Regions from separate parts of the Neobacillus solisequens genome, predicted to be linked through region 3. Evidence: riboswitches for the same ligand, from Rfam matches in the RefSeq annotation. Region 3 holds a riboswitch; each other region holds the start of a gene.
The links. A riboswitch is a leader RNA that binds a small molecule or an ion and turns the genes downstream of it on or off. The one in region 3 is predicted to bind S-adenosylmethionine.
Positions count from the first base shown of each region.

Region 1: another riboswitch for S-adenosylmethionine. It lies ahead of ACI3K6_RS10365 (methionine ABC transporter ATP-binding protein); the one in region 3 lies ahead of metK (methionine adenosyltransferase).
Region 2: another riboswitch for S-adenosylmethionine. It lies ahead of ACI3K6_RS11655 (homoserine dehydrogenase); the one in region 3 lies ahead of metK (methionine adenosyltransferase).

Region 1 is NZ_JBKFGJ010000009.1:228,435-233,329, reverse strand. Features, by position in the region: gene sufC (Fe-S cluster assembly ATPase SufC) at 1-542, opposite strand, end outside; gene ACI3K6_RS10375 (MetQ/NlpA family ABC transporter substrate-binding protein) at 916-1,740, opposite strand; gene ACI3K6_RS10370 (methionine ABC transporter permease) at 1,764-2,432, opposite strand; gene ACI3K6_RS10365 (methionine ABC transporter ATP-binding protein) at 2,425-3,450, opposite strand; SAM riboswitch class I at 3,576-3,681, opposite strand; gene ACI3K6_RS10360 (O-acetylhomoserine aminocarboxypropyltransferase/cysteine synthase family protein) at 3,806-4,895, opposite strand, start outside.
Region 2 is NZ_JBKFGJ010000011.1:24,319-29,213, reverse strand. Features, by position in the region: gene argH (argininosuccinate lyase) at 1-1,310, shown strand, start outside; SAM riboswitch class I at 1,739-1,848, shown strand; gene ACI3K6_RS11655 (homoserine dehydrogenase) at 2,171-3,397, shown strand; gene ACI3K6_RS11650 (DoxX family protein) at 3,855-4,349, shown strand; gene ACI3K6_RS11645 (YfhD family protein) at 4,458-4,646, opposite strand; gene ACI3K6_RS11640 (YfhE family protein) at 4,752-4,883, opposite strand.
Region 3 is NZ_JBKFGJ010000019.1:130,895-135,789, reverse strand. Features, by position in the region: gene pckA (phosphoenolpyruvate carboxykinase (ATP)) at 1-1,156, opposite strand, end outside; SAM riboswitch class I at 1,391-1,527, shown strand; gene metK (methionine adenosyltransferase) at 1,788-2,990, shown strand; gene asnB (asparagine synthase (glutamine-hydrolyzing)) at 3,219-4,895, shown strand, end outside.

The DNA.
Region 1 (4,895 bases), on a different contig from region 3:
TCGATATCTAAACCTGAGTCAATTTCGTCAAGGATGGCGATTTTAGGCTCAAGCATCATTAGTTGTAAAATTTCATTTCGCTTTTTCTCCCCGCCAGAGAAGCCTTCGTTCAGATAACGCTGTGCCATATCAAGATCCATTTCTAAAAATTCCATTTGTTTATCCATTTTACGGATGAATTTCATTAATGAAATCTCATTGCCTTCCCCAAGGCGGCTGTTGATGGCAGAACGTAAAAAGTCAGCGTTGGTTACGCCGTTAATTTCACTTGGGTATTGCATCGCTAAAAACAGACCCGCACGAGCGCGCTCATCCACTTCCATTTCAAGTACATCTTTTCCATCAAGTGTAATGCTGCCGCTTGTTACCTCATATTTTGGATGTCCCATGATGGCGGAAGATAAAGTAGATTTACCTGTTCCGTTAGGTCCCATGATCGCGTGAATTTCTCCGCCCTTTATTTCAAGGTTTACACCTTTTAAAATTTCTTTCCCCTCAATTGCAACATGCAGATCTTTGATTGTTAAAGTTGATCCAGCCATTTTTATACCTCCGAAAAATGTTTTGTATCTTTTGAACCCTATTGGAAAATAACTGCATTCTCAATCTATTCTCATTACAATCTTATAACAAATGAAATCTATTATCAACTTTTATGTGTTAATAACTATTTTATATTTTCACTGATTTAATTCTAAATGAGAATCAAAGTAACTTATAGTTTGAAAATTCAGCCTAATTTGTTTTATGTAAAAACAAGCCCGATAAAAATCATACCTTATTTGTTGTTTTCTTTTCAATCGATAGACTCGGGAGCAATACAGTCTATTTTTTACTAATCAGTTTGGATTCATGTAAAAAGAAAAGCCAGTGGATTCCACTGACTTTTCAGATGTATTTCTTCCTATTAATATATTACTCAGATACAGGAACAACCGCGCCTTTGTATTTTTCAAGAATGAAGTCTTGAATTTCTTTAGAGTGAAGGACTTCGACAAGGGTTTTGATTGCTTTTTTGTTTTCATCACCTTTACGAACAGTAATAATGTTTACATACGGTGATTCTTTCCCCTCAAGTGCAATTGCGTCCTTCATTGGATTTAATCCCGCTTGTAGTGCATAGTTTGTGTTGATTAGGACTGCATCTGCTTCGTCATTTTGATATACCTTTGGCAGCATCGCAGCTTCTACATCCGTTTTGAATTTTAGATTTTTTGGATTTTTAGCAATATCTTCTACTTTAGCAGTTGTTTTATCAATACCTTGTTTTAAAGTGATTAATTTTTCATGGTCAAGAAGGGAAAGCATGCGGCCATGGTCAGCAACAGAGTTACTCATGATAATCGTTGCACCCTTCGGAAGCTCTGATAACTTTTTATAGCGTTTAGAATATACACCAATTGGTTCAATATGAATGCCGCCAGCATTAACAAAATCAAAATCTTTATTTTTTGCCATTTGATCTTTTAAGTAAGGGACGTGCTGGAAAAAGTTTGCATCAAGATCACCAGATGCCAAAGCTTTGTTAGGTGTCACATAGTCATTGATAACTTTAACTTGAAGATCAATACCTTTCTTCTTTAAAAGGGGTTTGGCTTTTTTAAGGATTTCAGAATGGGGAACTTGCGATGCCCCTACTACTAATGTTGTTTCTTTACTCTCAGAAGCATTGTTTTTCCCGCAGGCTGCAAGTGAAAAGATAACTAATAATGCTGATACGAAAACGAATAATTTTTTCATTTTTTCCTCCTGATATTTATGTTTTATCTTTTATCAATTAATCTTGTGATCTTATCACCAACAAATTGGATGATAAAAACTATGATCAAAATAAATACGGTTGAATACACCATTATTTGTGTATTATAACTTTGGAATCCTTGTAAGTAGGCAAGATTTCCAAGTCCTCCTGCACCAATGACGCCAGCCATGGCAGTATAACCTACTAAGGCAATTCCGGTTACTGTTATTCCCGATATTAACGCTGGCAAAGATTCAGGAATTAACACCTTGAAAATAATTTGCCAATTTGTTGCCCCCATCGATTTTGCTGCTTCAATAACTCCCTTATCAATTTCACGTAAAGCAATTTCTACCATCCTTGCATAAAAGGGAGCTGCCCCGATGATTAGAGCTGGTAATGCGGCATTGGCCCCAAGCATGGTACCCATGATCAAAACGGTAAATGGTAGCAATAAAATAATAAGGATAATAAACGGAATGGAACGGAAGATATTTACGATTGAAGCAATAATTTGATTAATCACTCGATTTTCCCAAAGATTCCCTTTTCCGGTTAAAAATAAAATAATTCCTAAAATGATACCAAGAATGAATGTAAACACGACTGAAATGGCCGTCATATAAAGGGTCTCTTCGGTTGCCACCCAAATACTATCCCAATCGACGTTATAGAACCAAGTATCAAGCATTCTCGATCACCTCCACTCCTACCTGCTGGGAACCAATAAACTCAATTGCTTTGTTGACCTCGGCTTCGTCTCCGTCAAGATGAATGAAAAGTGTGCCGTATGATCCACTTTGGGTTTGCGATATTTTCCCTTGTAGGATGTTGACCGTTACATTGTGATGACGAATTAGATTCGTGATCACCGGCTGTTCAGCAGACTCTCCAATAAAGGTTAATTGAACAACACGGCCGGATTGATAGTGTTCGAGCAAATGCTCTGCTGTTTCCTTTGTTTCACCCGGTTCGGTTACTTGTTTAACAAAGCGCTTGGTGATGGATTGCTGCGGATTTTTGAACACATCCAGAACGGAACCCATTTCCACCACTTTTCCGCTTTCCATTACTGCCACTCGATGACAAATTTTGCGAATGACGTGCATTTCGTGAGTAATTAACACAATCGTTAAGCCATACTGTTTATTAATATCAACAAGCAAATCCAAAATGGAATCTGTTGTCTGCGGATCAAGTGCTGAAGTGGCTTCATCGCACAGTAGCACTTTCGGATTATTAGCCAGTGCTCTGGCAATGCCAACCCGTTGTTTTTGTCCGCCGCTTAGTTGAGAAGGGTAAGCATTTTCTCTGCCCTCAAGACCAACTAATTTAATCAATTCATTTACCCGCTTTTGTCTTTCTGCCCCTTTGACTCCGGCAATTTCTAGCGGGAACGCAATATTTTCGCTTACAGTCCTTGACCATAATAAGTTAAAATGCTGGAAGATCATGCTGATTTCCTGGCGGGCCTTGCGAAGCTCACTGCCTTTAATTTTGGAAATTTCTCTTCCGGCGACCGTTACACTGCCTTCAGTCGGTAGCTCAAGGCCATTAAGCATTCGAATCAAGGTACTTTTACCTGCGCCACTATATCCAATGACTCCGAAAATTTCTCCCTTTTTAATATCCAGATTGACCTCATCAACTGCTTTGAGCTGCCCCTGTTTCGAAGGGAAAATTTTTCGAACATTTTTAATTGATATCATTGCCTCACCTGCTTCATATCCAGAATACGTAAATATAGGGTTTGAATTTTTCGTTAAAAGGATACTATTTTAAAAAAATAAAAGCCTTTCTGCAAGGGCAGAAAGGCATTATAAATCAATCCTTTCTCCCATCTCTCAAAGCATTCGCTTTGTGTGAATTGGCACCATTTCAATAAAATTGACGGTTGCCGGGCTTCATAGGGCACATCCCTCAGCCTCTCTTGATAAGAGCTTAAACAATCCTATATTCAATTAATACTTTAGTTCGTTTACGTAAAAAATATATTACGAAAGTTATCGTATCATGGATAAAAAGCAGTGTCAATAAAATTTCTTCATTTTCGGAAAAATTCGACTAAGCCTTCGTTTTTAATGAAGTTAGACCTGTTGCCACCTCAATGGCATCCTCAAGATCTTCAATTAAGTCCTCGGCATTTTCGATCCCTATAGACAGTCGAATTAAATCCTCTGAAACTCCTGATGCTTTCAAACCCTCTTCATCAAGTTGCTGGTGCGTGGTGCTGGCCGGGTGAATAATCAAACTCTTCGCATCTCCCACATTGGCCACATGAGCCCATAAAGTAATCGCATTTATTAATTTGGCCCCTGCTTCACGTCCACCCTTAATACCAAAAATAACTACAGAACCGGCACCTTTAGGCAGGTATTTTTTTGCTAATTCATAGTCAGGATGGGATGGATGCCCAGGATAAGAAACCCACTCAACAGCAGGATGATTTTCTAAATACTCCACAACCTTTTGGGTATTGGCCACATGTTCCTTCATTCGCACATGAAGTGTCTCCAATCCAAGTGTAAACTGGAAGGCGTTTTGCGGACTTAACGCTGGCCCTAGGTCGCGCAGCAATTGAACACGTGCCTTAACAATATACGCAACAGGTCCAAGTGCTTCTGCATAGACCAGGTCATGATAGCTTGGATCCGGAGTCGTAAAACCAGGGAATTTCCGTGAATTCCAATCAAACTTTCCTCCATCGACAATGACACCCCCTAAAGTTGTGCCATTCCCAAGCAACCATTTAGTGGCTGAATGAATGACAATATCTGCACCATGTTCAATCGGACGGCACAAATATGGAGTAGCAAAGGTATTATCAATGATTAGCGGAATCCCTGCTTGATGAGCAATTTCCGCTACTTTTTCAATGTCCAAAATAGTTAAGCTTGGATTACCGATGGTTTCAGCAAAGACAGCCTTCGTTTTTTCAGTAATAGCCGCACGGAAGTTTTCTGGATCTGCAGGGTCAACAAACTTTACCTTAATTCCGTATTTCGGAAGAGTCACGGCGAATAAATTAAAGGTGCCGCCGTACAGTGTTGAAGCAGAAACAATTTCATCACCAGCTTCGGCGATGTTTAAAATGGCTAGAGTAATGGCCGCCATACCGCTTGCCACCGCAAGGGCGCCAACCCCACCTTCTAAT
Region 2 (4,895 bases), on a different contig from region 3:
CGATATCCTTTGACCAGAAGCTGGCCAAGGAGGATATCGCCGGAAGCCTGGCACATGTGCAAATGCTGGGCCAATGTGGTATTATCCCGTTGGACGATGTTGAAAAAATTAAGCAAGGCTTACTGTCTATTAAAGAAATGGTCGACCGTAACGAGGTTGAATTTTTGGTAGAAGATGAAGATATTCATATGAATATTGAAAAGCTATTGATAGAAAAAATTGGCCCTGTCGGTGGAAAATTGCATACTGGTCGAAGCCGGAATGATCAGGTTGCCACTGATATGCATCTGTATCTGCGCACAAAAACGCTAGAATTGATCACCTTAATGGAGGAAGTGCAGGGAGCCATTCTCAATCAGGCAAAGGAACATATCGAAACGTTGATTCCAGGCTATACACATTTGCAACGGGCGCAGCCAGTTTCATTTGCCCATCATTTAATGGCTTATTTCTGGATGTTTGAACGTGATAAAGAAAGATTGACAGATTCCTTGAAACGGATTAACTGGCTTCCGCTTGGTTCAGGGGCATTAGCAGGCACCACCTTCCCGATCGACCGAGAACTCGTTGCGGGATTACTAGGATTTGAAACGATTTATCCCAATAGCATGGATGCCGTAAGCGACCGTGACTTTATTCTGGAATTTCTGTCCATCGGCTCGATTATCATGACCCATATTTCCCGCCTGTCGGAGGAATTGGTCATTTGGTCAAGCCAAGAGTTTCAATTTGTCGAACTGGATGATTCCTTTTGTACCGGTTCAAGTATCATGCCGCAGAAAAAGAACCCGGATGTGCCAGAATTACTGCGTGGGAAAACAGGCCGTGCATATGGCAATTTGATTGGGTTATTGACGGTATTGAAAGGCTTGCCGCTAGCTTATAATAAGGATTTACAGGAAGACAAAGAGGGCATGTTTGATACGGTAGAAACACTAGAAGGCTCTTTGAAGCTGCTTGCTCCGATGATTGAAACGATGACTGTGAAAAAAGACGTGATGCGCAAAGCGATCAATAATGATTTCTCCAATGCGACCGATATCGCCGATTATTTGGTTCGCAAAGGGCTTCCGTTCCGCGACGCACATGAAGTAATTGGGAAAATTGTTTTATATGCCATTCAATCTGGCAAGTTTTTGCTGGACTTAAGCATGGAAGAATACGAACAATTTAGTCCGTTGTTTGAATCAGACATATACGAGGTTCTTGCTCCAGAGCATGTTGTAGCTGTCCGTAATAGCTTTGGCGGAACCTCGCCGTCCCAGGTACTTGAGCAAATTAAACTGGCCGAGGCGAAATTGGAAAAATAAGTTGAAAGAATGCCACCCGCTTGTGTGATGCGGGTGGTGTTTTTTTTATAATATAGCCGTTTTATCTACTTGAAATGTGAATATTATCCTAAACTCATAAGTGCATAACTTTATCGACTTGAAAACGAAGTATATCAAAGTAAAAGAAGGTCTTATCAACGAGAATTGGGCTATATCAACGCAAAAGAGGATCTTATCAACGAGAATGGGGGTCTATCAATATAAAGAAGGAAATATACGATAGGTTCATATTTTTTTAGGCGAATAACTGAAGTTCTTAACACTAAACCACAGGGGCACAAAACAGGTTCATCAATTGGAAGGAAAAGAATGGTTGATCATAAATCACTTTAATATTGACATTTCAAGTAAATTCAGATAATATTTCATTTAAATATTGGAAATTTAGTGAAAAGTCAAATACATATCTCTTATCCAGAGCGGCGGAGGGACTAGGCCCTATGAAGCCCGGCAACCTTCAAGGTATTCCTTGAAAAGGTGCTAATTCCTGCAGGTATTATTACCTGAAAGATAAGAGGAGGAACTAGCCCTCTTCTTATGAAGAGGGCTTTTCTTTTAGGCTGTGTTAAAGGTCAGTGTTGATTTTTTACACTCTGTTGATTGTAGCGGAAGATGCGAAGACTCCTCGAAAACGCTATCGCATTTCCTTCGTGCGTGGGCAGATTCAAGGAAGAAATTCAATGTCCTGTGGGAGTACGGTACTGGAGAGACCCCACAGGTGCAAACGCCGAGGAGGCTCGCCGAAACGCCCACGAACCGCTTGCATCTAGAGTGGAAATCAACAGACAAGTTTAACCGAGTCTTCTTTAAAAAAAATACGTGGAAAGGGTGAACAGAAAATGGATGTTATTAAGGTGGCGATACTAGGTTTTGGAACGGTAGGGGAAGGGGTATATCGGACAATTCAAACACATGGGGATGAGTTGCAGGCTACATTGGGAAAACGCGTAGAAGTTGCTTCCATACTCGTCCGCAATAAACAGAAGTCAAGGGATATTAGAGAAGAGGTTCTGGTAACGACAGACTTTGAAGAAATCCTGCAGTTTCCGCAGTTAGATATTGTGTTTGAAGCAATCGTTGAAAAGGAACCGACTTTCACTTATTTAAAACAAGCCATTCAAAAGGGCTGCCACATCATTACAGCCAATAAAGAAATGTTTGCCCACCACGGAGAAGAGCTGTTGAAATTAGCAGAGGAACATCACGTATCAGTTGGATTTGAAGCTACAGTGGCCGGTGGGATACCGGTGATTCAAACACTGGGTCAGTTATTAAAGATTAATCGTGTACAGTATATTCAGGGCATATTAAATGGTACATCCAATTTTATCTTAACGGAAATGCGTGAGAAAAAGCTGTCCTTCCAAGAGGCACTGACTCAAGCACAAGAAAATGGTTATGCAGAAGCAGACCCTACCAATGATGTCGAAGGCTTCGATGCCTTCTATAAAAGCATGATTCTTAGCAGAATTGCATTTGGCGAGCAGCCGAATTGGCAGGAAGTGGAACGGGAAGGGATTACTTCGATTACGAGTGAGTTAATTGAAACAGCTGAACTTGCAGGATTAAGGTTTAAACATGTTGCCAGCATTCATAAGGCGGGAGATAATCTAACTGCCATTGTAAAACCAGTTGTTGTTGGGAAAGAACATCCTTTTTACCATGTGGAAGGGGTGGAAAATGCAGTTAATGTCCATTCAGATATCGTCGGCAGGATTACATTGCAGGGCCCTGGAGCTGGAATGTTTCCTACCGCCAGTGCCATGATTGAGGATTTAGTATATGTTTGTCAAACGAACTCATCTGGACCTCGACCTGAAAAATCTGGCACTGCCACCATTTCAGATAAAAATAATGAAACGAAACAACAGTGGTTGATTCATGGTCATGTGAAAAATTATATCCACCCTTCGATTACATGGTTAGAGCAAATTAACGAGACAACTTTTATAGTTGAAGCTACAAAACGTGATGTCGATCAGTTGAATCAACAGGAACAATCCCTACGTTATTTCACCATTCTTGGAGAATATGAGCCAATAAAAAAACCAGTAAAAGTCTTATAAGCAGGAGCACCGAAATAGAAAAGGTGCTCCCGTTTAATTATCCAGGGATTTATCCACAGCAGGAGTCCTGCGAGGAGAGTGTTCCACAAGATTATCCACATTATCCACAAAAAATAGGTTCAGGTTCAGTATTTAACTATTCACAAATTAGAATTCCCCGATAATCAGGCTTGACAATACATTTCGATCGATATCCACATTATCAACATTATCCACAGTTATGATTGATAACAGGAAGGTAATCTAGTTCACAGTGTATTCATATATACACTATAAATATGTTAAGAAACTGTGAAAACCGTTGTCATTTTAGTAGCTGCAGAGTATATTAAAAGTGTAGAGGAGATAGTGAAAGCAATCACAAACTCCACTACAGTCGACAGCTAGCTGAATACTTCCTATCATTTGATTTACAAAAATTGGGTATGAACTCAAAAGTTAATAGGAGATGATTGTGATGAGATGGTATAAAACCCCTATCGCAGCAGTTGTTTGGACAGTGTTAAGGATTTGGCTTGGATTCCAATGGATCGAGGCTGGTTATCATAAACTAGTAGGTGGATTTGATGCTGGAGGCTTCTTAAAAGGGGCACTAGCAAATGCAACAGGTGAACACCCAGCCGTTCAAGCTTGGTATGCTGACTTCTTACAAAGCTTTGCCATTCCAAATGTGCATATCTTCAACGTATTAATTCCATGGGGTGAGTTACTTGTAGGTATTGGCTTAGTCGTAGGTTTGGCAACTATTCCAGCTTTAATCGCAGGTGCATTCATGAACTTAAACTTTATGTTAGCCGGAACAACTAGCACTAATCCTATTCTTTATACAGCAGCCATGATTCTATTATTCGCAGGCGCGGGAGCTTATTACTTCGGTCTTGACCGATTCGCCGTACCATATGTTAAAAATGTATTAAAAAAGGAACCAGTTAAAAATGGTAACACACACTAACGGTTTTACCAGGTTCTAAACTACCTCCCCCTTGGAACCTGTTGAAATAACATTTATTCCCCCTTATAAATAATTGGAAAGAAGCAGGGCGTGCCTGCTTCTATTTTTTTACTTTCGACCGCGATTTTGAACACGTTGGTTAGCTGCATTAGCCCGAGCAAGTGCTTCTAGATCTGCTCCATCAGCCATTTCTTTTGAAAATTCTACGTCATTGCCGTCAGATTTCATGTTTTTTGGCACCTGTGGAAGTGATGCTTTGTTTTTATCGCGAGTTTTATGTCCATGTGCGCGACCCATTATAAAAACCCCTTTCAATTGTAAGCAGTGGTGGGAGCATCATCAGCTCCCTTTACTAGCTTTTACAAAAGCGAAGGGGGTCATTAATGGAAAAAAATTTAATGCTTATAATTTAGTTTTCCGGTCAGTAAATCCTCCAGCCTTATCAGCCATTTTAAATTCACGTTGATACAGAACTTCCTGTGTGCTTGATAAAGTATACTTGAAGCGATTTTTATCCTTTTTCTTATCTCCCATTTTTCTCATTCC
Region 3 (4,895 bases):
GTGGTGAAGTAATTCCGCGCTCAGTTCCAGCAAGCTTTGATGTATAACCGCTCAAGAAATGATACATGGCTTGTTCTTTTGTTAATTTTGAAATCGGAGGTAGTACTCCAAAAGCATCTGCTGTTAGGAATACAATCGTATTTGGGTGGCCTGCAACGCTAGGCTGTACGATATTATCGATTGCATCAATAGGATAAGCTGCGCGTGTGTTTTCTGTTAATGTTCCATCATCATAATCAGGAATTCTTGATTCTTGATTAATCACCACATTTTCAAGGACTGTACCAAAACGGATGGCATCAAAGATTTGCGGTTCTTTCTCTCTACTTAAGTTGATACATTTTGCATAGCAACCGCCTTCAATATTGAAGACCCCGTTGGATGACCAGCCATGCTCATCGTCACCAATTAGGCGGCGATTCGGATCAGCGGAAAGCGTCGTTTTCCCTGTTCCGGATAAGCCGAAGAATAAGGCAACATCCCCTTCAAGCCCCACATTTGCCGAGCAATGCATGGAAAAGATATGGTTTTCTGGCAATAAGTAATTCATGACAGAGAAAATTGATTTTTTCATTTCACCAGCATATTCTGTTCCGCCGATTAACACAATGCGCTGTTCAAATGAAATAATAATAAACGTTTCTGAATTTGTACCGTCAACTGCTGGGTCCGCTTTAAAGGAAGGGGCAGAAATCACCGTAAATTCCGAGTCATGGGTTAATAGTTCCTCTTCAGTTGGACGGATGAACAATTGATGGGCAAATAAATTATGCCATGCTAATTCATTGATGACTTGAATCGGTAACCGTGACTTTTTATCAGCACCAGCAAAGCCCTTAAACACAAAAATTTCTTTTTGCTTTAAGTATTCTATTACTTTGTGATAAAGTTTAGTAAATACCTCTTCTGAAATCGGTTGATTCAATGATCCCCAAGCGATTTTATCTTTAGTTGATGGCTCAAATACAGTAAATTTATCTTGAGGTGAACGGCCTGTATACTTTCCTGTAGAGACCGTAATTGCACCCGATGCAGTTAAGGATCCTTCGTTTCGGCTCAAAATTTTCTCGACTAACTGCGGCACGGATAATTGGACATGTGCCTGGCTTTCCTCCAGAAACTGCTTTAATTCATTTGGGACATGAACAGAATTCATTTAATGAGACCTTCCTTTATTTTAATTTTGATATTTGTAATATTAATAATAATTAGTATAACATATTTAAATAAATAGTCTATACTAATTGATAAAATTAGGTACCATTTTATAATTTTACTAAATATTTTGAATGGAAATCTAGTAAGAGATATGTATGATTTATAGAAAGTTTCTTAAAAATCCATTGACTTTATTCTTTGGTGTGTTATGATTTTGATTTGAACGGATACTCTCTTATCCCGAGCTGGTGGAGGGACAGGCCCTATGAAACCCAGCAACCTGCAGTCGATGTAAATGGAGATATTTCATCTCAAATTCGATGCAAAGGTGCTCAACCTGTTGCAAGGCTTGTCCTTGAACGATAAGAGTGAAAGGAACGCAAACTTTTGCTATTAACCTTTCCTCATTGGGAAAGGTTTTTTTATTGGGTAAAATTTGCAGCATACATAAGACTATATGACCATCTTTAGACTTTCAGCTGAGTTTTTATGTAGTTTTTCATAAAAAACTTGAGTTTATTTCATACTATAAGGGATGAGTTCCGTATCAAATCCGAGGTTACGTGTTCAGGTATGTTCATACCCGCACAATTAACTTCACTTATTTTATTAAATAGGAGGAATTCAGATTGTCAACAAAACGTCGTTTGTTTACTTCTGAATCAGTAACTGAAGGTCATCCTGATAAAATTTGTGACCAAATTTCTGATTCCATTTTAGATGCTATTCTAGCAAAGGATGCTAACGCCCGTGTTGCGGCTGAAACGTCGGTTACAACTGGTTTAGTGCTAGTTGCCGGAGAAATTACAACTTCTACTTATGTAGATATTCCAAAAATTGTCCGTGAAACGATTAAAGAGATTGGTTACAATCGTGCTAAATATGGCTTTGATTCTGAAACTTGTGCAGTATTAACTTCTATTGATGAACAGTCCCCTGATATTGCCATGGGTGTCAATCAGGCCCTGGAAGCCCGTGAAGGTCTAATGTCTGAAGAAGAAATTGAAGCAATCGGTGCCGGTGACCAAGGGTTAATGTTTGGGTTTGCCTGCAACGAAACAAAAGAGCTTATGCCGCTTCCAATTTCCCTTGCACATAAGCTTGCCCGACGTTTGGCAGAAGTTCGTAAGGAGGATATTCTTCCTTATCTTCGCCCGGATGGAAAAACTCAGGTTACAGTTGAATACGATGAAAATGATAAGCCGGTTCGAATCGATACGATCGTTATTTCCACTCAGCATCACCCGGAAATTACGCTTGAACAGATTCAACGTAATATCAAGGAACATGTCATCAATCCGGTTGTTCCAAAAGAATTAATTGATGAAAACACGAAGTACTTTATTAACCCTACAGGACGCTTTGTTATCGGTGGACCTCAAGGGGATGCTGGTTTAACAGGCCGTAAAATTATAGTAGATACTTATGGAGGATATGCTCGCCATGGCGGTGGTGCTTTCTCCGGAAAAGATCCTACAAAGGTTGACCGTTCCGCAGCTTATGCTGCACGCTATGTTGCGAAGAATATTGTTGCAGCAGGTCTGGCTGAAAAATGTGAAGTTCAGCTTGCTTATGCCATTGGTGTGGCTCGTCCAGTATCAATTTCGATTGATACGTTTGGTACCGGCAAAGTGAACGAGGATATATTAGTAGATCTAGTCAACGCGAACTTCGACCTTCGCCCTGCTGGCATCATTAAAATGTTAGATTTACGTCGCCCGATATATAAACAAACAGCTGCCTACGGACACTTTGGCCGTGCAGATGTAGATCTTCCATGGGAGCGTACAGATAAAGCGGAAGCATTACGAGAGCAAGCAGGAAATCGATAATGATGGATGGGAGTTACCTAAACGGTGTAACTCCCATTTTGTATTTGGTTTTTTTTTGTTCAGTGATTCCTAGGGCCTGAATAGAATGTTTAAATAGGTCTTTAGAAGGCAAAAAATGAGAATATCCATAAATTCCTTTTGTTCACAGTGCCATTTTAATAAAAAAGTGGTAGTATTAGATGGTATGTTTTAAATGGATTTTTAGAAAAATGGAGTAGGTGGTACATAATGTGTGGTTTTATTGGTTGTGTACACGACAAACCGCAAAATTACAGTGACGAGCAAAAACAATTATTTACAAATATGAATGATATTATTACGCACCGGGGCCCGGATGATGATGGCTTTTTTTATGATGAACATATTCAATTTGGGTTCCGCCGTTTAAGTATCATTGACATAGAATCCGGTCATCAGCCGCTAACCTATGAGAATGAGCGTTATTGGATTATTTTTAATGGCGAGATTTATAACTATGTAGAGTTGCGTGAGGAATTGCTTAAAGAGGGCTTAACCTTCTCCACAAGCTCCGATACAGAAGTGATCATAGCGTTATACAGCCATTTAAAAGAAAAAGCAGTGGAAAAGCTGCGCGGTATGTTCGGTTTTGTCATTTGGGATAAACAGGAGCAAACCCTTTACGGTGCCAGAGATCCGTTTGGAATTAAACCTTTCTTTTATATGGAGGATGGAGAAAGAACTTTCTTTGGCTCTGAGAAAAAAAGTATTTTACTGGCACTTGAAAATGATGTTTTAAACTATGATGCCTTACAGCACTATTTAACTTATCAATTTGTCCCTGAGCCTGATACCTTATCTGAAGGTATTAGAAAGCTTGAGCCTGGCCATTATTTTACGAAAAAAATTGGCGAGCCTATGAAGATGAACAGATATTGGAAAGCACACTTTAAGCCTGTGGACAAAGCGGAAGCAGATTTTATAAAAGAAATTCGTGACGTCATGTTTGATTCTGTGAAAATGCATATGCGCAGCGATGTGCCAGTTGGTTCATTCCTTTCAGGCGGGATTGATTCTTCGATTATAGCTTCTATCGCCAAGGAGTTTCATCCAGCGATTAAGACATTTTCAGTCGGATTTGAGCACAATGGTTTCAGTGAAATTGATGTCGCAAAGGAGACCGCTGAAAAGCTTGGTGTAGAAAACATTAGCTATGTGATTTCACCGCAAGAATACATGAATGAGATTCCAAAAATCATGTGGCATATGGATGACCCATTAGCAGATCCGGCTTGTGTTCCATTATATTTCGTTGCACGTGAAGCAAGGAAGCATGTAACGGTTGTCCTTTCCGGAGAAGGTGCAGATGAGTTGTTTGGCGGTTATAATATTTATCGCGAGCCGCAATCTCTAGAAGTGTTCAATAAAATTCCTCGCATCGGCAAAGTACTCTTAAAGGGAATTGCCAATATGATGCCTGAAGGAACAAAAGGAAAAAGCTTTATCGAGCGTGGTGTAACTCCAATGGAGGAACGATACATTGGGAACGCCAAAATGTTTACAGAAGAGGAAAAGCGCGACTTGTTAAACGTTTATCGTGAAGGCTTGAAATATACGGATATCACTAAACCGCTTTATGTTGAATCTAATGGGTACGATCCGGTTGACCGGATGCAATATATTGATATCCATACTTGGATGCGCGGCGACATTTTGCTGAAGGCTGATAAAATGACGATGGCTCATTCATTGGAGCTTCGTGTACCTTTCCTTGATAAAGCTGTGTTTGAGGTAGCATCGAAAATTCCAACCAGTTTGAAAACAGCAAATGGAACCACTAAGTATGTGTTGCGCAAAGCCGCAGAAGGCATTGTACCGGACCATGTCCTGAACCGGAAGAAACTTGGTTTCCCTGTACCAATTCGCCATTGGTTGAAGGCAGAAATG